DNA from 4 places in the Paenibacillus sp. V4I5 genome. Region 4 is predicted to be linked to each of the others. Evidence: riboswitches for the same ligand, from Rfam matches in the RefSeq annotation. Region 4 holds a riboswitch; each other region holds the start of a gene.

Region 1 (5,784 bases), 3.0 Mb from region 4:
ATGTTGTAGATTAGCGTATCATCCGAAGAAATTGTTCCTACCATGAATCCCCGGCTCATGATGGCGGAACCATCTAACTGAAACATCGTACGCTCTCCAGGTTTAATTATAGGAAGAGCAAAATCTTCCGTATGCGAATAAACCCCTCGAAACGCTTCCCATAAATACACAATAGAAGTAGTGGGTGTCCAACCAGCCAACTTGTTGAAATAATCATAGCTCGCAGTGCCACCTTCCGCTCCGCCTTGCTCTTTTTTGTTTAACATTTCGATAAAATCACCTCTATACACAGAAACCAGCGCTTTAGGTGCAATGTCATGAGACCTAATGGCATATTCAAGCACTTCTTTTATACCAAGCTTAGCGGTTTTTTCATCAATCATCAGAAGTTTGAGATGCAGTAAATCAATACTGCTTTCTACATTTCCTCGCATCCGATCCAAGGCTTCACTGATTGTTGAGGCTTCCCCAGTTATGATTCGTGGCATCATATTCTTGGCATTATTGGGAGGTATTCGAAGCCCTACCTTATACGTTTTTGCATCTGTTAGACTAATAGCCATTGCTACAGGCAGTATCCTTTTATTAATATCCTTATTGTCCCAACAGCCCGATAACAGGGAGATAGTTAGGAGTGCAAAGACTAAACGAAGTATGTATTTCATCCTTGGTTAATTCGCCTCCTTTGCAGCGCGCCAATAATCCCAATTACAACTGGAAAGATAAAGATACTATAAGCTCGGAGCCCAGTATCCAGCCAAATTAATTGTTCAGTTTCAGACCAACCTGGAACCAGTGAACTAAGAAAGTAGGCAATGAGTGTAATAATTACACTTAACCACTTATTGGATAAGGGAAAAACGATGCTCCGAAACATTTCAGCTATGATCCAAATTAAAACCGCACTATAGACAATTAGAAAAGCAATCATAGAAGTTGTGTAAAAAAGGGTCATTCTCTCGAATATGGACCAGCTCATATCGATCGTATCCATTCCTGTGTGAAGAGGAAATTGGAATTGAATGACAGTCTCTTGCCCGAAAATGAGAAGGGGTATATAAACGGATGCCAAATATAGAGGGCTCAAGCCAACAACCAAAAGGATGAATACCTTGCGGCTGCGCGCGACATTTTGAAAAAAAGGGTGAATCATACCCAAAAATAAAAACCCAGAAAAAGCAAAAAAACTGGAATAATAAGCAGGATGCCTCAAAAAATCAAAGGTAGTGTTCCAAATGGGGAAGGCATTACGTATATCGAAATTTGACATGGAGCTGCTGAGTGCTGCAGAAATCCAAGGTATGAACAAAACGGAGATAATGACACTAGTTCTGAGCACTGTTCCAATGCCATGCCAAGCTGCAAACAAGCCCAAAAAGATAAAGCAGAGTAAGGCCCATATCGGCGTTTTTGGTAAAAATACGATGGTCATCATTTCAGAATATACTCTAGAGATTAATACTAGAGTCGCTAGGAAATATAACATGATTGGAATTAGAAGGATTCTTGATAGCCAGGGTCCCAAAGCTTGTTTACAAATCTGAACGATCGTCATATTAGGGAAAGATGACAGGCCTCTCAGATAGATCCACATCACAATTACTTCAAATAGGCAGCCAATCAGTATCGCTTCCCAATGGCCCTTACTTGTCGATTCAAATATTTTCTCAGGATATACAAAAAAAATCAGTCCGAAATGGACAGTAATGAATGTCAGATAGACGGATATTTTATTAACCATCCTGGGGACCTTCCTTTACATTTACATTGATATAAGCGACATCCAATGTCGTGATAGAGGCCATATAGATGGACAGCCAAATGAGTCCGCCAATTGTTCCAAGAACACCAAAAATGGCACTAAGCACGATCAGAACATATTTAGCCATTCGAATAAACAAGCCATTTTGTACACCGTTCAATGTAAAATTCGCTAAAGCGGAAGCGGCCAAAACAATAATGAATAGATTACTTACCAATTTAGCGCTTACAACGGCTTGCCCAAGAATAATTCCACCCACTGTTGTTATCGAGGGACCGATACTCTTGGGAAGGCGAACACTGGCTTCAATCAGCATCTCTAGAATAATTAACATAAATATGACTTCCAAAAAGGCAGGATAGGGTACCCCTTCACGGCTCTGAGCAACAGACAAAGCTAGTTGTATTCTCAAAACCTCTGGATTCACGGAGACCAAAGATACATAGAGAGCAGGTAAGACTAAAGCGATAAACAAGCCGATAATCCGAAGCGTACGCAATGAAATCATTGTGACCTTGGGGAAGTTACGATCTGAGTTCACACACCAGAGATCTGTAATGATAACGGGCATAACAAAAGCAAACGGAAGCCCTTCGATAAACAGGATAACACGACCATTTTTCAGGTGGTCTGCCGCTTCTGCCGGTCGCTCAGAAGTTAAACAAGGGGACATAAGACTGAAATTCCCTTTTCCTAAAACTTTAATAATTTCTTGCAAATGATGAAATTCTTTTGCTTTATTTGCCTCGAGCTTCTTCATTAAGGATGTAAGCAAATTATGATTTACAGAGTCTGATAAATAAGTTACGGTGGTTCTTTTTGGTTGTTTTGTCCCCATAATCAAGGTTTTCATGGTTAGTGTAGGGGATCTTAGCTCGTCGCGGATCAACGCCATATTGGTGTCCAAATCCTCATTAAATGCTACAAAAGAAGAATCAATGACGTTTTCATTTTGTGGAACATTTAGCGTTCTTCTAATCGTTGACGGAACGGGCTTGATAACAAAATTTCTTATAGGGTTATCGAGTAAGTATATAACTAAATTACCTTCCATTAAGCTGCTCATCTGCAAGTCGTAAGAAGCGTTTAATTTGCCATTCAATAGGCTTATTTGTTGCAGCCAATCACTGATTGGACTGGACTCCATCCAAGATAATAATTGATTCGTTTGTGAAAGGTTAACGAAGGGGCGAAAATAACAAAATACAACTTCCTTATCCAAAAGTTGTTTTCGTTCCATAACAAAATCGCTATTTGACTCAAATTGAAGTTTAAGTCTGGCTATATCCGTTGTTTCTGTCAGATTCATGTCATCACCTGAGAATAGGTTTCCTTGGAAAACGGAAATTTATTCCTTACCCACTTGTACAGGAGTTAGAGCTACCATCATAATCCAATATTTCCCTTTACTTTGCTCCAGTAATAACTCAACTCATGATCAAATGTTTAAAAAACCACGATGTAATAAGAAAACAGAAGAAAATCAATGAATCGTATGATTGTAAGCGAATTATTGAGTGAAAGTGGTGGTTGGAGTTATCTTTTTAAGTTTTTTCGATCCTTTACTATGCTGCAAGAAGAGAGTAGTATTCAACTCGTACGTTACAGTTGAATATTTCGCTTAATTTTCTTATTTAGAAAAGCGGGGGAACCATAAGATTCATGGGGTGAGTAAAGGTGCTTCAGTAGGGTACCTTTTAGGGCAGATTCTCGCGGCCCGAACCCGACAGCTAACCTCGTAAGCGACCGTGGGAAGGAGAACATGTGTATAAACACAAGGTCTATCCTTGTGTTTTTTTGCGTCCTAAAACGCAGTTTTCAGTCAGAGACTAGGTTTAATTGGAGGAAATAACACGAATGACAAGCGATTCATTAAAAAAAATTATGTTTGGCAAACCGCTCAAATCCAGCGAAATTGAATCAGAAAAATTGCCGGTTTGGAAAGGACTGCCGATTCTATCCTCGGATGCCTTATCGTCGGTCTCCTACGGGACAGAGCAGATTCTTTTAGAACTCGCGACCGTTGGGATTGCCGCTTTTGCGTTCTCTTTGCCCATTGCGATATCCATTATCGCTTTGATTATGCTTCTTGTTTTGAGCTACCGACAGGTGATTGAGGCGTATCCGCAAGGCGGCGGAGCCTATATGGTTACCAAAGAAAATCTAGGAATGGCATGGGGAAGATTGACAGGAGTTTCGCTGCTTATCGACTACACACTTACCGTTGCCGTTTCAATCTCTGCCGGCGTGCAGGCGATTACGTCAGCTTTTCCATCGGCGGTGCCGTATATTGTTCCGATTACTTTAGTTCTTGTTTGGATCATGGTTTGGCTTAATCTGCGAGGAACTTCGGAATCAGGTACGATTTTCGCTATTCCAACGTACTTTTTTATTCTTTGTATATTACTGCTAGTGGGCAAAGGCATATACGATATGCTGACAGGATCATTGAATACGCATCCCATAGCGTTTGCTCCGAGTTCAATGACGAGCTCATTAACGTTATTCGTCCTTTTAAAAGCATTTTCCTCCGGGTGTTCAGCCGTGACAGGGATCGAGGCCATCTCCGATGCCGTGCCGCACTTCCGCACACCGTCCGTAAAAAACGCGAAGCGTACGTTAGTATCCTTAGGGACACTTTTGGCTATCGTGTTTGGAGGAGTAACGATCTTAGCTTTGGGATATGGCATTGCACCTGATCCTAATGGTCATACATCCGTATTATCGATGGTGACAGAGCATGCTTTTGGTCGTGGGGTGATGTACTACGCAACTCAAATCGGTACCATGCTCATTCTGGTTTTGGCTGCCAATACTAGCTTCAACGGGTTTCCAATCTTAGCATCCATTATGGCACAGGATAAAAACTTCCCGCGTATGTTCTCATTCCGAGGAGACCGACTTTCGTTTCATTATGGTATTATCACACTCGGCGTACTGGCCAGTATTCTTCTTATTGGTTTCAAAGGTAAGACAGATGCACTCATTCCTCTATATGCGATAGGCGTGTTTTTATCTTTTACACTTGCGCAAGGCGGCTTGGTTCGTAAATGGTTGAAAGAGCGTGTGAAAGGCTGGATCGGAAAGCTGCTCATCAATGGTTTAGGCGGGATCGTATCTCTTGCTGTTTTACTCATATTTTCTGTAACTAAATTTTCCGAAGGTGCGTGGATTGTTATTATCATAACCCCACTGCTGCTTTGGTTAATTACGAAAATTAGTCATCACTACGATGATGTAGCGAATCAATTGCGTATTGATATAACGATTGAGCGGGTTTACACGAAGGAACCATTGATTATTGTGCCTGTGGCGGGCATTCATCGGGTTGTAGCACATTCCTTGAGCTATGCGAAATCGTTGTCGCCAAACGTAATTGCCTTCTACGTATCATTCTCAGATGAAGATGAAGAATTGATGCAGGAGAAGTGGGAGAAGTGGGATCCGGGCGTTCGATTGGTTGTTTTTAAATCACGTTATCGGACGATCCTGAAGCCGCTGGCTGAATTTATTGAGAGAATTGACACGCATGTTTCGGAAAAACAAAACATTATGGTCATTTTACCGCAATTTATGCCGAAAAAATGGTGGCATCGACTGCTCCATAACCAATCTGCTGCACGCATTCGTACGAAGCTTCAAGCTGATAAAGATATCGTCGTGGCGACGGTACCGTATCATTTGCACGAGTAGAAGTGTACAATAATAGGGAGAAACTGAACTGAGGTGAACCCGTTATGGCTAAGAAAAAATGGTCGTCTACTCCTGCTGTTACCAGCGTGCAAGATAAACCTGCAACACTTAAGGATTTACTGCGCCCTGAAATACTTGAGGGACTCAAAGCGCAGGCTGATGCCATGAAAGTAGAGGAACAAGCGAAGAAAGATGCAGAGAGAGCGAAGGCGGAAGCTGCTCGCAAAGCAGAAGAAAAGCGGCTTGAGAATGATTTTGGACATCTGCTGAGTAAGAGCAGTCTGGATTGGCGTAAGCACAAATGAGGGAGCGCACGTTGTGCCTCCTTT
Region 2 (5,784 bases), 1.4 Mb from region 4:
TCGCGTTCGATATGGAACGCAGCTTGGCCATTACGATAAAGAAGTGGTGAGCGGGACGCCGAACGGGACGATTCAAGTCGATGGGCTCGTAAACGGCACAACTTATTACGGGGTCGTGGAAGCGGTGGACGGCCAGGATGTCAGTCCTTCATCGGCCCAATTTCAAGTGAAGCCCGATGTGCCGGCTCCTAGCAAAATCATTGCCATTCCGGGCGATAACAAAGCGCACCTTGAATTCACTCCGGTAGAAGGTGCCACCAGCTACAACGTTCAGGTTGTTTCTGGATCACAGATCATTTCTACCAATAAAAACTCTATTGAATTGGAAGGCTTAACCAATGGATCGCCGGTTGCCGTTCGTGTGTCCTCCATCGGTAAAGGCGGTAATGGTACTGGTTTCACAGAAACAATGGTGACACCGAAAGATGAGGATGTTCGCTTAGAAGACAATTTTGAGAACGGTGACATGACTCACTACCAAATGGATCTCAGCAATTGGCTCATGAAAGACGGCCTGTTGAAGCATGCTTCCGGAGGGGATAACCAAGGGGAACTCGGTGTTAATGGATTGACGGTGATTGATGGCACAATTACGGCGATTGCCAAACAATCAACGGCAGGAGCCGATTGGGGCATCGCTTTCCGCGGAAATAGCTACTCGAAAGGATACATGTTCGGTTTCGAAAACGGCGCGCTGTTCATTCGCAGAGACGGTCAAAATTTGGCTGCTTCCGTTCCATTCACTGCGAAGCTGGGCGAGCTTTATCAAATAGAGGTTCGACTGAACGGGAAACGTATTCAGGCCTTTATCGACGGGAATCAGGTATTTGACCTGACGGACACGGTTTACACGAGCGGCCGCGCCGGATTCCACAGTTGGGCAGATGCAGAATTCGCCTACCTTAAGATCGCTCGCGAGACGGATAACTTCAAGTCTAAGCCGGAAATCTATCAGGTGAAGGAAGGCGATCGGCAGGTAGCACTGCAATATAGCGAAGTTGACGGCGCGGATTCGTATGTGATCAGGTACACGCCCTCAACTGGGAGCGAGTCCGGTTCCGTAGAAAAATCGGCCAATCCGGGTTCTACGATCGTAACGGGATTGGAAAACGGCGTCACCTATTCGTTTGCGGTTATCGCTAAGCGAGGCGGGGAGGAGGCGGCGTCAGAGCCGATAGAGGTGACACCAATCGGGAACGCCAGCAAAGTGCTTTTCTATGTTGACGCAGGTGACGGAACACCTTTCCAATTGGAGGACGGTGAGATGTTCGGTTCGCTTCAAACGCTGGAAGAGCAGCCGTATGGCAGTGATCCCGTTACAGGTATCAAGTGGGGTTACGAAGCCGATGATGGATCGACCTGGGCACACAGCAGTCCGACCGCCGCTTACGAATCGATTCGCCAATACGACGGGAACGACAACGGTAAGGGGCTTGCGTACCGCTTCCAGATTCCAAACGGCACTTACAATGTGACCGTCGGGTTCTTCGATCCGTGGAAAGCAAGTGATCGAATAATGAATTTGACCATCAATGGAGAAACGAAACTGACCGGTTATGTCATTGGTTCGAAACAGGAAGCGAAAACGTTCGACAGCATCGTTGTGACAGACGGTGAACTCATCGTGAAAGCCGTCAAGGCAGGCGGTTCCAAACCGATGATAAGCTGGATCAAGGTGGAACAGTAACAATCGCTATAAATGCAAATTGTGTTGCTATACAAGGGCATTTATCTTTTCCAGAGTTGGGACAAGAACGTAACCATAAATCTTGAAAGCATCAAGAACAAATATGTTCTTGATGCCGACAACAAGTTCAAGGGACCGCGTCCGACGACATAAACATATGTGAATTAAGATCCCCGTAAAATGGGGATCTTTTTGTTGGTGCGCCTCACATTCATTCGTGGAGATGGCTCGCCTCATTATCGGCGCGAGAAGGGAACGTCATTCTCCCGTGAACCCCAATTTTAGGAGGTTACTATTTTGAGAGAATACAGTATGGAAAGTTTAGGGCAAGCTTCAAGCATACACCTGAATAAATTCCACTTTTATGTGAGTATTATCGCATGTTGCCGTTTGTTGGTTTTTTGTACAATTAAACATGTAGGCAGTTTGGCAAACACGAGATAAAGGAAGGGACCTAGATGATGGTAAATAAAAAATGATCCCAATGGTCTTATCGGGTATCGTAGCGGCTACAGTTGCACAGGAGCTGGTAAATTGGATTTTTGGGCAACCTGGTCAGCAAGAAGTTCGAAGAATCGCATCCTGACATTAAGCTGTTTATGAAGCAAATTGATAAAGCAATTTTGTCTACGTTAACCCAAATAAAGGAAATGGGTATTTCGTAGAATAATAGGCTAATAAAATAGGTAGTTGGAAGGGGAGTTTTGTCTTTGCAAGAGAAATTTGATTCAGACTGGGCCCATGTAAATAAAATTGATGGAATGGCTATTGATTATTTGAAAAAAGGGTTAAGCCCAACAGAAACACAAATTTTGATTCTAAATTCTGAGTTATTTCAAGAATGGATATCAATTGAAAGATGCTTTTCAGTGCATTATCATGATATTGCTCGCTTTGAAGATTTATTATCTAATATGGAATTTGATAATTATGTAAGCAAACTAAAAAGTGTTGCTCTCCAAACGATGCATGACAAGACCATCCCGAATGAAATTGAATGGAGTAAATATAATAATGGTCCTACCGTGATTGTCCACGGTTCAATAGAAATATTCGATAGGCTTTTTTATCAGGTAGGTATTAATATTTCACCATATAACCTAGGAATTCAAATTGGTCAATTATGTAAGACGATGAACTTTAACCAGCCCATTGGTTTGGTGGAATTCCTAGCAATATTCACGAACAACGCAAGCGGTTTTTTTAATCTTGATATGGAAAAATTAGAAAAATTTATGGAAGAAGAAACTTTATTAGAACTGCCGATGATCGGTGGCCTTGCTGCGTTAACCACAGTAAAATTGAACTATTAGTTGAAAATAGACATAAAAATATAAGTAAATATTACTATTGTTTCTAAATTTGTATTGGGGTAAATTGATAAAATAAGAATGAATCATACTACGCTTAATTCTTTAGATTAAAGAAGCGGGGGAACCAAGTTTTCTGGGGTGAGTACACTTTTTTGAGTGTTAGGGTTAACTTTCAACCCGAATCCGTCAGCTAACTTCGTCAGCGTAGAAAGAAAAAATGATAGAAACATTAATGGGTCCTTTATTTTTAGGGCTCTATTCCCTCGCTTCCTTTTTTCGTTCAAGAGAAAAAAGGAGGAATTAGACATGCTTCTCAAGAGAGTAACCAAAGAGGTGAAGAACCTTTTTCAATCGAAAAGATCAAACATTTCTGTACAACGTCAAGAAGAGATTCTTCACTTAAAGCTACGGTTGGAGGAGTTCGACATTGAATTTTCCAATTTGGCGTATCGGCCATCAGGCGTCGTAACACAGACTTTATTGGAAATAAGCAAAACGGTCGGACAAAACAATGACTTACTAAACCAACTAAGTTTGGAAAGGGAATTAGCGGATCAACAATTACTAGCCAATCGCATCGGCATTCCCCTGAAAATTTTGGAGGAACATCACAAATTTATCGTAACCATGGCTCATATTTTTGGTGGTCCGTATCCTTGCCTCAGAGAGTACATTAGAAGCAGTATTATATGAGCTTCGTTGAAAGATAAAGCTGCTTCTATATATTATTCGGTTGCTGATTCTACATTAAGCCCATCATAACCAACTTTTTTGTTCGTTTGTTATGGAAGTCACTCACATTTAATTCTTAATTCAACTAACAGAAAACGATACTTGAAATACGGCAGGCAGGCAGGCAGGCAGCCTGCTTTTTTCATTAAACTACCATAAAAATTAAAAATCTGGCAGTCGAAGAAAAAGAACAGCACTAAAGAAGACGCGGCTCATTCATTTTTTAAACGCTGTAGCCTAAGGTTTCAAGTCTTCGAACTGAGTTCCGTACAATAGCTCCAAGTTTTTGCTTATCATAATAATCTTCACCTAAAGTCTACATACATGTCTTTTTTTGTCAGCAGATAATAAGCGATTCTTAGCATGGCATGGGCTACAACAATAGCTGCTCTTTTCCTGCCTTTTCGTGCTAATGTTCGCCTATACATAGCACCAAGATAGTTTTTGGAGGCACCTACGGAATGTGCGGCTTCTGTTAATGCAGATTTTAAATATTTGTTTCCTTTTTTTTCCTTAGAAGACTTCCGTTTGCCTGCACTCTCATTATGTCCTGGTACGAGAGCTGGCCAAGAACAGAAATGAGCCGCACTTGGAAACTGGTTTTTAATGTTTGTTCCTATTTCAGCTAAGATTTGTTCAGCCATTCGAGTTGCAATTCCAGGTATAGAATCTAATCGCTCTATGTCTTCCTGATCTGAGATAACTCTCTGGGCAACCTCTTGATCTAATATCGCAATTTGTTCGGTGAGGAAGTCAATGTGGGTTAAAATGGTTTTAAGCATCATGCGTTGATGAGGATTTACGTAACCTCGAAGAGCGAGTTCGAGTTCATCTTTTTTCTTTTTCATAGTGCGCCGAGCGAAGCTTGCTAGTTTCTCAGGATCTTCTTCACCGTCTGCGATGGCGTGAAGCATGTCCTTAGACGAGACCCCCATAATATCTGAAACTACAGAGCCAGTTTGATGTTTGCTCCCTCTAGCACTGGTAGAGCTTTCATATGCTGGGCGTTTACAACTAAAAATTCAATATCTTCAGCTTCTAATAGGTTAACAATTGGCTTCCAGAATACGCCTGTACTCTCCATAGCTACGTGGGTACAACCATGCTTTTTAATCCAGTCAATTAACTAGATTAGAAATACGGTTTTAGTAGAAAACGTTTGAATCTCCTTTCCTTCGGGTGTCATTGTACATGCAGTAATGGATTCCTTATGAACATCCAGGCTCTAAGGCACCATAGTTGATCGACCCTCCTCACCCAGCCGTAGTAGAAGTATTGACGGATTTTATCCATTTTCATCCTCTGTGGTGCAGCGCTGTGCGACTGAAGTATTTGACAGAAAACGAATCTTGTATCATAATAGAATGAACATTCGATCTAAACCATTTAATTGGAATAGAATGAACGTTCAATATATAATTTGGAGGTATTAACAATGAGTAAAACAGTTTTTATTACGGGAACCAGTTCAGGCTTGGGAAAACTTACGGCGATTCGGTTTGCTGAAATGGGCTGGAACGTAGCTGCAACCATGCGTACACCCGACAAAGAAACGGAGCTTACCGGTTACGATAATATCAAAATTTTCAAACTGGACGTCACCAATGTACATGAAGTTCAAACATCGGTAGATCAAGCCATTGCCGCGTTCGGTAAGATCGACGTCGTCATCAATAATGCAGGTATGGGGACTTACGGTCCGTTGGAATTAGCCCAAGAGGAAGCGATCGACTGGCAATTCGCCGTTAATACGCGAGGACCGATCAATGTCATTCGTAAATTTATACCACATTTCAGAGCCAATGGCGGAGGCATGTTCATCAATATTAGCTCTTTCATGGGAATCACGACAGCGGTGCCGCTCGGATCTCTCTATAATATGTCGAAATTTGCTTTGGAAGGACTGACGGAAGGTCTTTATTACGAACTGAAGCCGTTGAATATCGAGCTTAGATTGATCGAGCAGGGAGGTTCTACAGGAAATAATTTCAAGAACAGTATCACTTGGAACCGAGATGATAACATACATGATTACGATAATCTGATGACGAA
Region 3 (5,784 bases), 3.3 Mb from region 4:
ATGCATTTGCCTCAAAGAAAACGACGTTTATGCGTGAATCAGGTGGAAAGCTGCGTGAAGATGAAGCCAAGGCAGACAGTAGTGGCTGGATGAAGTTGCTTTCTGTGAAAACGGTTGACGGAGAGGATCTCAGTATGCGCATGGCGTTCGTGCAGCCCGATGACGGCAATAAGGACGATCACACGCTGCTCAAAATCCCGCTGCCTAAACCGGTAGGAGCCGGGGAGCAAGTCACGATCAAGACGGAATTCCTCGTCAAACTGCCTGCCGCCTTCGCAAGAATGGGCTATGTGGATGACTTCGTCATGGCCGGACAATGGTTCCCTAAAGTTGCTGCCTATGAACGGGTTGGAACAAGAGGACGTACAGAGCCGGGGTGGAATCTCCACCAATACCATGGAAATTCGGAATTTTATGCCGATTTCGGGATGTATGACGTGAAAATTCAAGTGCCGGCGAACTACATCGTAGCAGCTACCGGTTTCCCGGTTAAGCCTGCTGTGACCGACAACGGGATAAAGACGTACCAATTTTATGCGGATGATGTGCATGACTTCGCTTGGGCAGCATCGCCACATTTCGTTTATGTGGAAGAACCCTACTCGACCGCACAAATACCCGGGGTCAAGATCAAGCTTTATCTCGATCCCAATCATCAGGACTTGAAGGACCGCTATATGTACGCTGCCAAAAAGGCGCTTTCCCGCTACAGCCAATGGTACGGATCGTATCCTTATTCAACCCTTTCGATTGTCGTACCTCCCCCAGGAGGCAACGGTGTGGGCGGTATGGAATATCCAACTTTGGTAACGTCGTGGGATGCTAGCGACAAGAAACCAGATCTAGAGCTAGAACGTGTCGTTGTTCACGAGATTGGACATCAGTTCTTTTATGGACTCGTAGCTAGCAATGAATTCGAAGAAGCATGGCTGGATGAGGGCTTTACCTCCTATGCAGAGGATAAAGTTATGGAAGCAGAGTACGGAGTGTCCCCAAATTTACCTGTAGAGTCAAGCTTCATTACATCTCCAAATACCCTGCAGCAGAACTCGTGGGCCTATACGGGACATGATCAATACGCTGAGAATGTGTACACACGAGGAAAGCTCGTGCTTAAAGCCATTGAGAAGCAGGTTGGCAGCAAAACAATGGATCGCATTATGCGCACTTATTTCCAACGTTGGGAATTTAAACACCCTTCTACAAAGGACTTTCAGAACGTTGTCGAAGAAGTGACCAAAACGAAGTGGGATGATTTCTTTAACCAATATGTATACGGCGCCATGATGATGGATTACACCGTGGAGAGCATTCGCGTCAAATCCGTGGGCAGCAAAGGGGCAGAGTCCTACGAAAGTGCCGTTCTCATCTCCAAACGAGGCGGTAATTCACCCGAGGTACCGATCCAGTTCCATTTCTCTGACGGCACTGTACTAGATAAAACATGGGATGGTAAAGAAAGCAGTATCGAATTCAAACTAACCCACAAGACTCCTGTAGACTGGGTTCGAATTGATCCCAATTACTCGCTCGTGCTGGAAAATAAACATATTAATAATTTTATGCAAACGCAAGTGGATACCAAGTGGAAAATCCGCCTAAATCTCGGTCTCATTCAATTCCTGCAAGCCATATTCGGCTGGGTCGCCTGGTAAGCGTAAGCGGCTAGGCTTATCCAATGCTTACGAAGTAAGTTTTCCTACGGAAAACTCAGATTATGCTTTCGATGCCAGTTTTGCTAAAGCAAAACTCTTAGGAGGGACAACTGTGGCAACTTATATCAAGTCTGGCTTCAGGGCGGCTTTACGGCAACCTTTCGCCACGATCGTCTTGTTCCTGTATCAGATGGGCTGGGGCATCCTGCTGTATAAGCTTGTACAGGGTGTTCTCGTCCCTCTCATGCACCGCTATCCAGGTGGCGAGCAGCCGAAGCAAGCGCTGCAGCTATTTCTAGCTGAAGGACAGTTCCAATTGGTCAAAACCGATCTTAGCCATTCCTACCTTTGGTGGCTGGCTGCTTTGCTTGTTGTTCGCATGCTGCTCACCCCAATGTTGAATAGCGGCGTCTACTACTCGCTGACCCATTCCCAGCAAAATGCCGGCTATCGCTTTATCCGAGGCATCAAGGAGCTTATGCTCCCATTCCTCATTGCTTATGTCGTTCGAATCTCGCTTTCCTTGCTGCCACTCATATGGCTGTTTCCTAAAGCGCAAAAGCAATTCGCACATACCACTTCGTATGAGCAAGCCGCCCTCCAATTGCTGCCTTGGCTTCTCGGCTTGCTCGTCTATGGCTTTCTCTTACATCTGCTTTTTATGTACGTACAGTTCGCAATTTCCGCTAAACTTGGCATTTTGTCCACTGTCATCACTTTCGTTCGCAGTTTCCTTCCTATTATCGGGCTTGCACTCATCCTCCTACTCACCTCGGGACTATTGGCAGGGGTCACAGTCACAGCAACGTACATATGGGCAGGTCTGGTAGCGCTAATCATTTATCAGCTCTTCCCGCTTTTCCACATTTTCATCCAAATGTGGGCCATAACCTCCCAATATCAGCTTCTATCTGCCAAAATGGACAGCTAAAAACAAATAAAATAAGCTTAATTGGCTTATATTGGTTTATCCCCTTGCAAAAGGGGCTTTTTTTGTCTCTTTTCCGAACTATTGACATATTTTTAAGACAAAATGCGTAGAAAAGGAGGAATTTCGATGTTTATGACGAATTACAAGGATTAGCATCAAAAAACCAAATATTTCATGCCGAATTCCCCATTTCTTGGGGAAACGGGGGAACCACACCGGGTGAATTGATCTTGCAAGACAGGGATCATAGGGAACCTTCAACCGAACCCTCCAGCTAACCTCGTAGGCACCGGAAGGAGACAAGCAGTTGAAAAAGATTGTTGCTCTTGTTTTTAGTCTTGTTTTGTTTTTGAGTGTAAGTTTAGGAAGTGTGTCTGCGTCACAATCCACTTTGGATGAAACGGTTGACGGATTGCTCGGAATTCCGTACAGAGATGCGGGAACGACAACAAGAGGCTTTGATTGCTCTGGTTTCACCGCATACGTTTTCGACAAATTCGGCATTGACCTTCCGCATAGCTCATCATCTCAGAATAAAGAAGGCTACTGGATTGACAAAAAGGATCTTCGCAAAGGTGATCTTGTGTTCTTTGACACAAGCGGTGGCAAAGGTATTTCTCACGTTGGTATCTACCTTGGAGACGGTGAATTCATTCACTCTGCATCCAATGAAGGTATAGTGAAAAACAAATTAAGCCAATCTTATTACGCGAAGCGGTATGTATCAGCTCGACGTGTTCTGTGGGATGATATCTACAACCAATTAACTGCTGAATCCAAGTAATTCTTGTACGATTCATGAATAAAGCCCGGACAAGCCCCGCTCGAAAGAGCAGCTTTCAGGGCTTTTATTCATTTACTAATCTTGTAACTTGACATCGCATGTTAGCCGTTCTATAATAACTGCATATTGTTTTCTAGGGTTCCGTGGCGTTCAATGCCAGGCTGGTCCGAGGGGAAAAACGCAGCGAATATGCTGTGGTCACGGAGGGGAAAAAGCCCGGGAGTCATATCGCTTAGCGATATAACTTCCAGGCTTTTTCCTTTTTTTGCGGCTAAATAGGTCGTATAACAAATTCAAGAGGAGTGATTCATCATGGCATGGTTATATCTCGTCATTGCAGGTGTATTTGAGGTAGTATGGGCGATCTCATTGAAATTTTCTAATGGTTTTACACGTTTAGTTCCTTCCAGCATCACGATCGCAGGGATGATTGTAAGTTTCTATTTTCTAGCGGTAGCCACGAAAACCCTCCCCATCGGCACAGCTTACGCGGCTTGGACCGGAATTGGCGCTGTCGGTGCTATTATAATCGGCACCCTTTTTCTCGATGAACCCATTAGTTTAATAAGGATCTTATTCATGATTCTGATCTTAGTTGGCGTTCTCGGTCTTAAATTTACTTCTGGACATTAGGAAGTCCGAAAAACTGCGTCATGTAACGCTCAGTTTGGTGACGATTCCTAAGATTCGACGATGCCTGGTATCTTGCGTTTTGGCATCGTCCACCTGCCGGACAAATTCTTTCCGCTTCGAGAATGCCAATGCTTCAAAGGCCTCGATTGCACCCTCCTGAGAAGACAATGCCGCCCTAAGGTCATCCGGAATCTCAACGGTTCGAGGCTCCAGATCAAGGTTGAGTATAACCTCTACCTGGTCACCGGCCTTCAAGCCAGACGCTTCTCTGTGGGCTGCACTCAATGGAAGGAGGAACTCATTCCCCATAACTGCAACAGTGCTGCGATAGGTGTAACCGTTCAAGCTCACCGTGACACTTGGCTTCTTATGTCCACTGAGCGCAGCTATGACCTCAGCTGGAATGGAAATTCCAGTGGCGTTTTTACCCTGTGCTTGCATAACGGAAGTGGTGAATGTTACCCCCATTTCGATTGTTCCCCCTTGGATAACAAAATTTCATAAAGTTTAATGACACTCATGTGCATGCCTTCATGGTACAAGCTAAAGCTGAGGAACTGTTCCGGCGTTTCCAAGGTCATTCCGGCCGACGTCGTGTAAGGTTGAACAACCTTTTCCTGCAAGTGGTCCCTCAGTCCCTCACGTATTCGCTCTTGCTGCCCTTTCAATAAGGTCTCCAACTCTTGTAAGGTCGGGATGTCAACGAAATTCGGAACGTTCAATGGTGAAGTGCCATTCTCAAATTGCTCTTTGAATCCTTCTGGCAAATGAAGCGGAAGCCCTATATATTGAAATGCTATTCTTTCCAATACCACATATATGTGCCCCAGCTGCCAGCGGATCGTATTCCGAAACCCTTCCGGGATCCGGTCGGCGGTTTCCTCCGATACCCCCTCCATCAATTTTAAGGTTTGAGCCCTCACGAAGGCCAGCTGTTTGAACAAATAATGTTCCATCGTTCTCACTCCTTTAGATCGCAATTTATGGGATATTATACCATACTTTTTTGAATAAATCGGACCCTATCTATGCAGATTAATCCATACAAGGATGGAGGGGCGTTATGATGTAAGGTTCGGATTGTAACTAACGTTATTACGGAGTCAATTCAACAGGATAAAAATGATTAGGAGGGAAATTCAACATGGATACATCGGATGATATCAATCGAATACAGAATCGCAATGACGGGCTTCTCGGAAATGAGATAGAAGTGGACTCCGATGTTAACGAGGATCGTAACCGAGAGCAGCAATTGGACGATTCGTTTCAGTACTGGTATCGTAACGTCGGTTATTGGGTGCAGCAAAAGGAAGATATAACTCAGGTGCCGAAGGCGAACGTATTCGACGCCGCTGTTGAGATGGATGCCGAGCAGGAGTTAAACGTGACTACGGAAGACGATGAGATGGATAGATAAGGTCAACCGACAGTTCAAATATTACATTTAGAATCTATCATTGGAGGTTGGAACGATGTCTGACAATACGAATAACCTGAATAAAGTTGATGTAAATAAAACGAGTATCTTTAAAAACGGGGTTCAATCAGCAACGAATTATGTACAGAACGCCATTGAAAACGTAACGGCATCCACGCAAGACGCAACTCAGAACTTAGTGAATAATGTAATGAAAAGACGACAAAATGAAGATGAAAATAATAAATAATTAGATTGGCGATATGCATTTAAATGAGGAACTCATTGTGCTATTCGGAATCTCATACGGAAAAAAGCTTAGTCAGAATGCAGCCTCAGGGCTTTGACTAAGCTTTTTTTG
Region 4 (5,784 bases):
AGCCATATCTAGGGTAAGCCCGCTTTGTGCTTTAACAGTCACGTGAGGCTCAACGACATTCGGAAGACCATTACTCAACCAACGTTTTTGAAACGCAACTACTCGTTCTAGATATTCGTCGGGAGGAACGATGCCTATGAAATACTGCATTTATGACACCAACCTTTCAATCCTGAGGGAACAGCTATTGGAAAGAATCATACCATGGATTGGAAATTTGATGAACATCTACTCTACATTCAATAGATTGTGTTGTTTGCCCCAGCGTTCTGCCTTTTCTGGATAGCGTGCATGCCCATGATCACCGCAACAAGTTCGTAAGTATCCAAATATTCGCTTTGATTGTTCAGAAGAAAAGCCCCTGAAGAAAACCAGCCGTTTACTTATTCGAAACGAGCAACAAGTGCGCCGGAATCATCGGATATCTCATATTCCTTTGAAAATACTGGGGAAATAATCTCGTAGCTGCCTTGCCCTTTGGTTTCATATGTGAATTTCTTGGTGAACAAAGCAATTCTGCTTCTCAACACGCCTAATTGCCCCCCATCGGCACCCGTAACCTCCCATTTGCTTGAGAATATCGGAAAACTTCCTTTGCACAACAGCTGGCCATTATGCCCAAACACCTCGATCGTAGAACCAAAAGAGCTCTTCAAATCTATATGACCGACATCTTTTCCCTGTTCGTCCCGAATCTCCGTAACACCGGTATTAAAAAAATTATCCCTGAAATATAGATTCAATACAATCGCCTCCCTCTGGTATATATACGATGCAGAGATCAAAAATGTTAGTCATTCCCAACAATGCCTTATTATTAAAAACCGAAAAAACCAGCAAACAAAAGGTTGCTGGTTTATCTAGATATTTTCTGCTAATATACGTTGCTGTATTAGTTACTAATGAATTCTTGTACCCATTCGCCGTTATAAAAAGCAACACCGATTTGTGTGAAGTTGGGGCTTAGAATGTTTTGACGATGACCCGGGCTGTTCATCCAAGCTTTCATGACAGCTTCAGGCGTTTGTTGACCTTTTGCAATGTTTTCACCTGCGTAGGAATAGCGAATGCCGTATTTGCTCATCATATCAAAAGGAGACCCATAGGTCGGAGAAGTATGATCGAAATAACCATTGTTATACATATCCTTCGCTTTGTCCAAAGCCATGGCGGTAAGTGCGCTGTTGCCGGTTAATGGACGCAGTCCTGCTTTAGATCGTTCCTGGTTAACTAAGTTAACGACTTGGCTAGCAAAAGTTGATTGGGATGGAGCACTTGTAACTGGCGTTTTGGTACCTGCATTTATGCTCTTGCTGCCAGGAATGTTGAGGCTCATACCAGACCAAATCACGTTCGGATTGGCAACCTGAGGATTTGCCTTAATAAGCGAAGATAGGCTGATGCCATACTTCTTGGATATTAGCCACATGGTATCATTGCCTGATACTGCATGGGTTGCTGGTGCGGCCATTGCCGCGCTCGAACCTACGAGGACGCTCAATCCTATTGCGCCGGTAACCACAAGCTTTTTGTAACGTTTCAAAATAAACCTCTCCTTTTTGCGGCCTGCGAGGTTAGCTGTCGGATTCGGATCAAAGAGTAATCACCCGGCCGCTGACGCGGCTTCACCCCAAATAATGGGTCCCCCGTGCTTCACATGAAGCTTCGGCCTTCTGAGTTATTTGATCCACATAGATCTCACAAATTGTAACATGTGAAATCATAGAGAACATGACTCAAAATTTTCCAAGAACATTTTGTAAGCGGTATCAGCCGTTTCTTCTTGTCCAAAACAGTGAATTCCAATCACCAGCAACCTCATTCAATCCCATATTTGAGGCCGATCGATTCCAGCCGTTCGCATATAATCTAGCAGTTGCCCGGTGTGAACGGATTCGTGGTATGCGATCCTCATTAACATATCTCCTAAAGTTCGAACATACCCTACGTCACTTCGATTAATTTTAATATTTGACAAATCCTCAGGAGTGAAGAATTTAACGGTATTCAAGAATTGTTCTCTGTACACTTGTGCGAATATCAGTTCATCCTCCACCGAAGAAAATTCCCGATTGTCATAAGGAGAATCGTAAGAAGGCAAACTTCCACAGTTAAGTAACGCAAGATGATAATAATGCTCGCCATCCAATACGTGTCGGATCATTTCTTTCATGCTTAAGGCGTGTGCATCAGGCTTCCAATCCAGCATAGTTAGAGGAATAACGCTCCACACTTTTATACTTCTACGTCGGACTTCTTCCAAGTTCAATATAACAAGATCTATTCCGTTAATGATTAACACTCCTTTTGATTTCTCAATAATCCAATCCTATTTGTTTTATAAATATGCAGTTTTCTCATACGAACAAATATACAGTACATTTGTTCGTATGTAAATAATCCCCTATTCAATTTAGCCTGCCAGCTTTATACGTCTGATGACAGTGATTTATGACCGATCCAAACTTCGTGTAGCAATTCCTACTATTTCCGCTCCGGCTTCGATGGCTGAAAAGAAAATATTCGTTGATGCATGAAAACCCGCACCTAAAAAACAAAGTCTGGATTTGTTCATATAAATCGCTTCCTTTTATCCAAAGTTTATGTAAAATCTTCATTAACATAAAAAAAGAAGGATGAAACCCGTTAAGGCTCCTCCTCCTTTTTCATTTAGTCCTGCTTCCTATTTTAGAAACAATTCCATTATCTTGCCGCCTGCATAAATACCTACAATTCCTAGAATACCCGACAGTACAGGCGGTGCGGGCAAAGGCAGCTTCAACACCTTGAATAAAACACCAATAATTAAACCTGCTCCTAATGACAACAGAAGCTCCTTCATACTTTAGACACCTCGATTGTTAGACTGCATTCTTAAATTCGATAGCTTAATAGCTTTAGCATTTAACTGGCTACTTTAGCTCGATATTTACGTAATTGGGAGGCCGAATGCAATAATCCTCGGCCGCACATTCCATATCCGATAATAACAAACCGTCGGGTAGGTAAAATCAAATTCGTCGTATGCACAAAACCTTCGACAATCGTCTGTCCTACACCGTGCTCGTTCTCAATAATTTGCTTCAAATAGCAGTCATTTATTACAATAATCGGAATAGAGATTGTTAAATCAGCATCATTATCAATTAATAGGTACGGCTTATACTGTAATACACTGTGAATGTTGCGCCCATGCTCTTCGCGGCCATCGGATCTTTGACCATATACCGTAATCCCTTCTGACCTGCTTGGCTTATGTTCCAATTCCGCCGATTCCAATACTTTGTTAGGAATCAGCCAGTTAGAAACCGTAGATTTCTTTTGACGCATAAAGGCACGCACCCTCATGCGGGTCCATTCGTCTAACCGTTGAAACTTCTTCTTTATGCTCCAATACTGACAACAACCAATAGAAAAGTAAAACAAACAGTAGACTTATTCAATACTAAGGTGATAGATCACCAGAAAAATGAAGAACAAGGACTACTTGATAGGAAAAAGTTTATACAAGTTTTAACCGAGACTAATAAAGGTCTTGTTAGGCAAACACCCGAGTTTGATCTCATTCAAGAGAACTTGTATTTGTTCATGGAACTGTTCAGGAAGGCTGATCTTGAGGCCTATGAGATTGCTTCCGCTCAGATCGCGGCTAATCCAAGGATGCTGAGGATCGTTGAGCAGCAATAAGGGGTGGGGAATTAGAATAGGCCGCCCAATTGGACGGCCATTCAGGCACAGAACTAATGCGATAGATATACGGCTAGTACTCCGACTATTGTGCTAATTGCCGAAGCAATTGCAATAACGAAGCGAGCTGAGATTTCTACTGTTTTTTCCTTTGTTCTGTACTTTAACATAAGCATCTCCTCCTTAACAAAAGCTAAGAAATGTCGATAGGAACCTCCGTCATGGGCAAGCCATGGAATCGGTCCTACGAAATAGCAATTGGGTTAAGGGTAGTGCTTACTTCTTATTATTTCCCACTCATTTTTAACTTATACATTGAAACGGAGGGACGGCAATGTGCTCGCTAAAATCCATGAATCTTTGACGAAGCACATTCCCTTTGCCTCTATCTTCCCTCTTTTGAATTGGGAGCAGGTTATGCGGCTCGCGTTTTTTTCCTCCAGACTGTTACCTGCTTTCATCGGCTCGGACTTACTCACTACTACGGAATGATCCTCCATCTCGCAGCCCATCGATTGGCTTTCCCTTTAAGGTTATACCTCCCCTACCTTATCCACGTTTGCGTCAGGAAACTACGAGACTTCCCTCAGTTATCTGTACATTCTATTCCATCCATCCTGACCCTACTCATGTCGATGAGTTCTGTAGGTCATATCCCTTTGTTTGTTTTCCTACAAGATATACTTAGTCGTATACCCTGCCAATCCTACTCATATTCGAGTAGGACCTCTACTTCGGCTACGGCACTTTAAAGGGTAAAGTTACCGAGTGGATTTGAACCACTTAGATTGTACGACTGTGAGGCGCACAACAAAAAAAAGGACATGTGTCCTTTTCGAATCATATTTTCTATTAGGTTGGCTAACTAAATGATCAAGCTTTTATCGTGGATAGCTCCCGTTCCATTAACTGTCGATTTTGTTCGGTGAATGTAATGCGATGTTTTGTTCCGAAAGGACATAAACGTATTCTCCTTGTTCACAAACTACATCATTAGAATAGTAGTAACGAACTGTACAATATTGAAATAGATCCTGCCCGTCCTAATGATTACCTGCCTTTCGATATTTCTCCCCCTCTATTCGTCTTATCCGCTGATCTGGATGAGAAGGAAGCTGTGAATCCAGCAGCTTTCTAGAAGCAGCATGTTGTAATTGCTCTAAGTGTTTTGGACTATCTGCCCAATCAACAATCTCCCCACGATCCATGACCGCCACACGATCAGACAAGTAGCGAGTCGCCTTGATATCATGAGAAATAAAGAGGTATGATAGTCTATACTTCATCTTGAAGTGTTGCAATAGCTCAAGAATTTGTGCCTGTAGGATCCTGTCGAGACTACTAACCGCTTCGTCTAACACGATTAATTTTGGGTGTAGAGCCAACGCGCGAGCAATGCATAATCGCTGCTGCTGTCCCCCGCTAAACTGATGCGGTAGTTTGTCTGCATCTGATGCAACCAAACCTACTGCATCCAGCCATTCCAAGCAAACGAGATCCAGCTTCCGAGCCGAATATCGCTCATAGTTGAGCAAAGGTTCAGCAATGATTTGACGTGCTGTCATCCGGGGATTCAAAGCATCCGAGCAGTTCTGAAACACGGCCTGCAAATTCCGGCGAAGCTTATGGGCATCCCTATCAGATTCATTCAGCCAATCCCTCTTTTGAAATAGGATTCGCCCTTTGTCAGGTCGTACCAAGCCGAGCACAAGCTTGCCTAACGTGCTCTTGCCCGATCCGCTTTCCCCGACGATACCGAGACATTCGCCTTCCAACATATCGAAAGAAATATCGTGCAGGACCATTGAGTGGGTTGTTTTCCCCCATAAGGTGCGCTCAGACTGGTAAGATTTTGATACGCCAGACACCTCTAGCAAGTTCATTCGGATCCCCTCCCCAATCTTTGACGTTATTACTGCGAATTAACAGATTCTAGTATTTACGAGTAAATGAGCATATGGATGTACAGGATTGTTAAATAACTGATGGACCGATGCTGTTTCCACAATCTCGCCTTGATACATGACCGCAACATCATCGGCAATTTCTGCGATAACATCTAAGTCGTGTGTCACGATGATCAAAGCAGTACCGGCA

Evidence for each region. A riboswitch is a leader RNA that binds a small molecule or an ion and turns the genes downstream of it on or off. The one in region 4 is predicted to bind cyclic di-AMP.
Region 1: it holds a riboswitch for cyclic di-AMP, as region 4 does, so the genes downstream of both, QFZ78_RS19970 (APC family permease) here and QFZ78_RS06520 (CAP domain-containing protein) in region 4, are expected to answer to the same signal.
Region 2: it holds a riboswitch for cyclic di-AMP, as region 4 does, so the genes downstream of both, QFZ78_RS12675 (hypothetical protein) here and QFZ78_RS06520 (CAP domain-containing protein) in region 4, are expected to answer to the same signal.
Region 3: it holds a riboswitch for cyclic di-AMP, as region 4 does, so the genes downstream of both, QFZ78_RS21545 (C40 family peptidase) here and QFZ78_RS06520 (CAP domain-containing protein) in region 4, are expected to answer to the same signal.

What each region holds. Positions count from the first base shown of each region.
Region 1 covers NZ_JAUSZB010000002.1:3,984,125-3,989,908, reverse strand. The annotation lists gene QFZ78_RS19985 (Ger(x)C family spore germination protein) at 1-665, opposite strand, end outside; gene QFZ78_RS19980 (GerAB/ArcD/ProY family transporter) at 662-1,741, opposite strand; gene QFZ78_RS19975 (spore germination protein) at 1,734-3,071, opposite strand; cyclic di-AMP (ydaO/yuaA leader) riboswitch at 3,371-3,522, shown strand; gene QFZ78_RS19970 (APC family permease) at 3,620-5,455, shown strand; gene QFZ78_RS19965 (YqkE family protein) at 5,500-5,760, shown strand; gene QFZ78_RS19960 (polysaccharide deacetylase family protein) at 5,774-5,784, shown strand, end outside.
Region 2 covers NZ_JAUSZB010000002.1:2,378,538-2,384,321, reverse strand. The annotation lists gene QFZ78_RS12685 (glycoside hydrolase) at 1-1,687, shown strand, start outside; gene QFZ78_RS12680 (hypothetical protein) at 2,398-3,000, shown strand; cyclic di-AMP (ydaO/yuaA leader) riboswitch at 3,082-3,221, shown strand; gene QFZ78_RS12675 (hypothetical protein) at 3,307-3,693, shown strand; partial or broken gene QFZ78_RS12670 (IS110 family transposase) at 3,956-4,954, opposite strand; gene QFZ78_RS12665 (SDR family oxidoreductase) at 5,168-5,784, shown strand, end outside.
Region 3 covers NZ_JAUSZB010000002.1:4,293,689-4,299,472, forward strand. The annotation lists gene QFZ78_RS21535 (M1 family metallopeptidase) at 1-1,655, shown strand, start outside; gene QFZ78_RS21540 (hypothetical protein) at 1,768-2,586, shown strand; cyclic di-AMP (ydaO/yuaA leader) riboswitch at 2,752-2,890, shown strand; gene QFZ78_RS21545 (C40 family peptidase) at 2,894-3,370, shown strand; guanidine-I (ykkC/yxkD leader) riboswitch at 3,493-3,595, shown strand; gene sugE (quaternary ammonium compound efflux SMR transporter SugE) at 3,683-4,003, shown strand; gene QFZ78_RS21555 (YdeI/OmpD-associated family protein) at 4,022-4,471, opposite strand; gene QFZ78_RS21560 (DinB family protein) at 4,462-4,959, opposite strand; gene QFZ78_RS21565 (hypothetical protein) at 5,148-5,423, shown strand; gene QFZ78_RS21570 (hypothetical protein) at 5,479-5,673, shown strand.
Region 4 covers NZ_JAUSZB010000002.1:977,298-983,081, forward strand. The annotation lists gene QFZ78_RS06510 (2'-5' RNA ligase family protein) at 1-150, opposite strand, end outside; gene QFZ78_RS06515 (LURP-one-related family protein) at 384-743, opposite strand; gene QFZ78_RS06520 (CAP domain-containing protein) at 893-1,543, opposite strand; cyclic di-AMP (ydaO/yuaA leader) riboswitch at 1,549-1,681, opposite strand; gene QFZ78_RS06525 (DinB family protein) at 1,823-2,293, opposite strand; partial or broken gene QFZ78_RS06530 (Gfo/Idh/MocA family protein) at 2,453-2,575, opposite strand; gene QFZ78_RS06535 (XapX domain-containing protein) at 2,684-2,842, opposite strand; gene QFZ78_RS06540 (Rossmann-fold NAD(P)-binding domain-containing protein) at 2,905-3,330, opposite strand; gene QFZ78_RS06545 (ABC transporter ATP-binding protein) at 4,731-5,570, opposite strand; gene QFZ78_RS06550 (ABC transporter ATP-binding protein) at 5,610-5,784, opposite strand, start outside.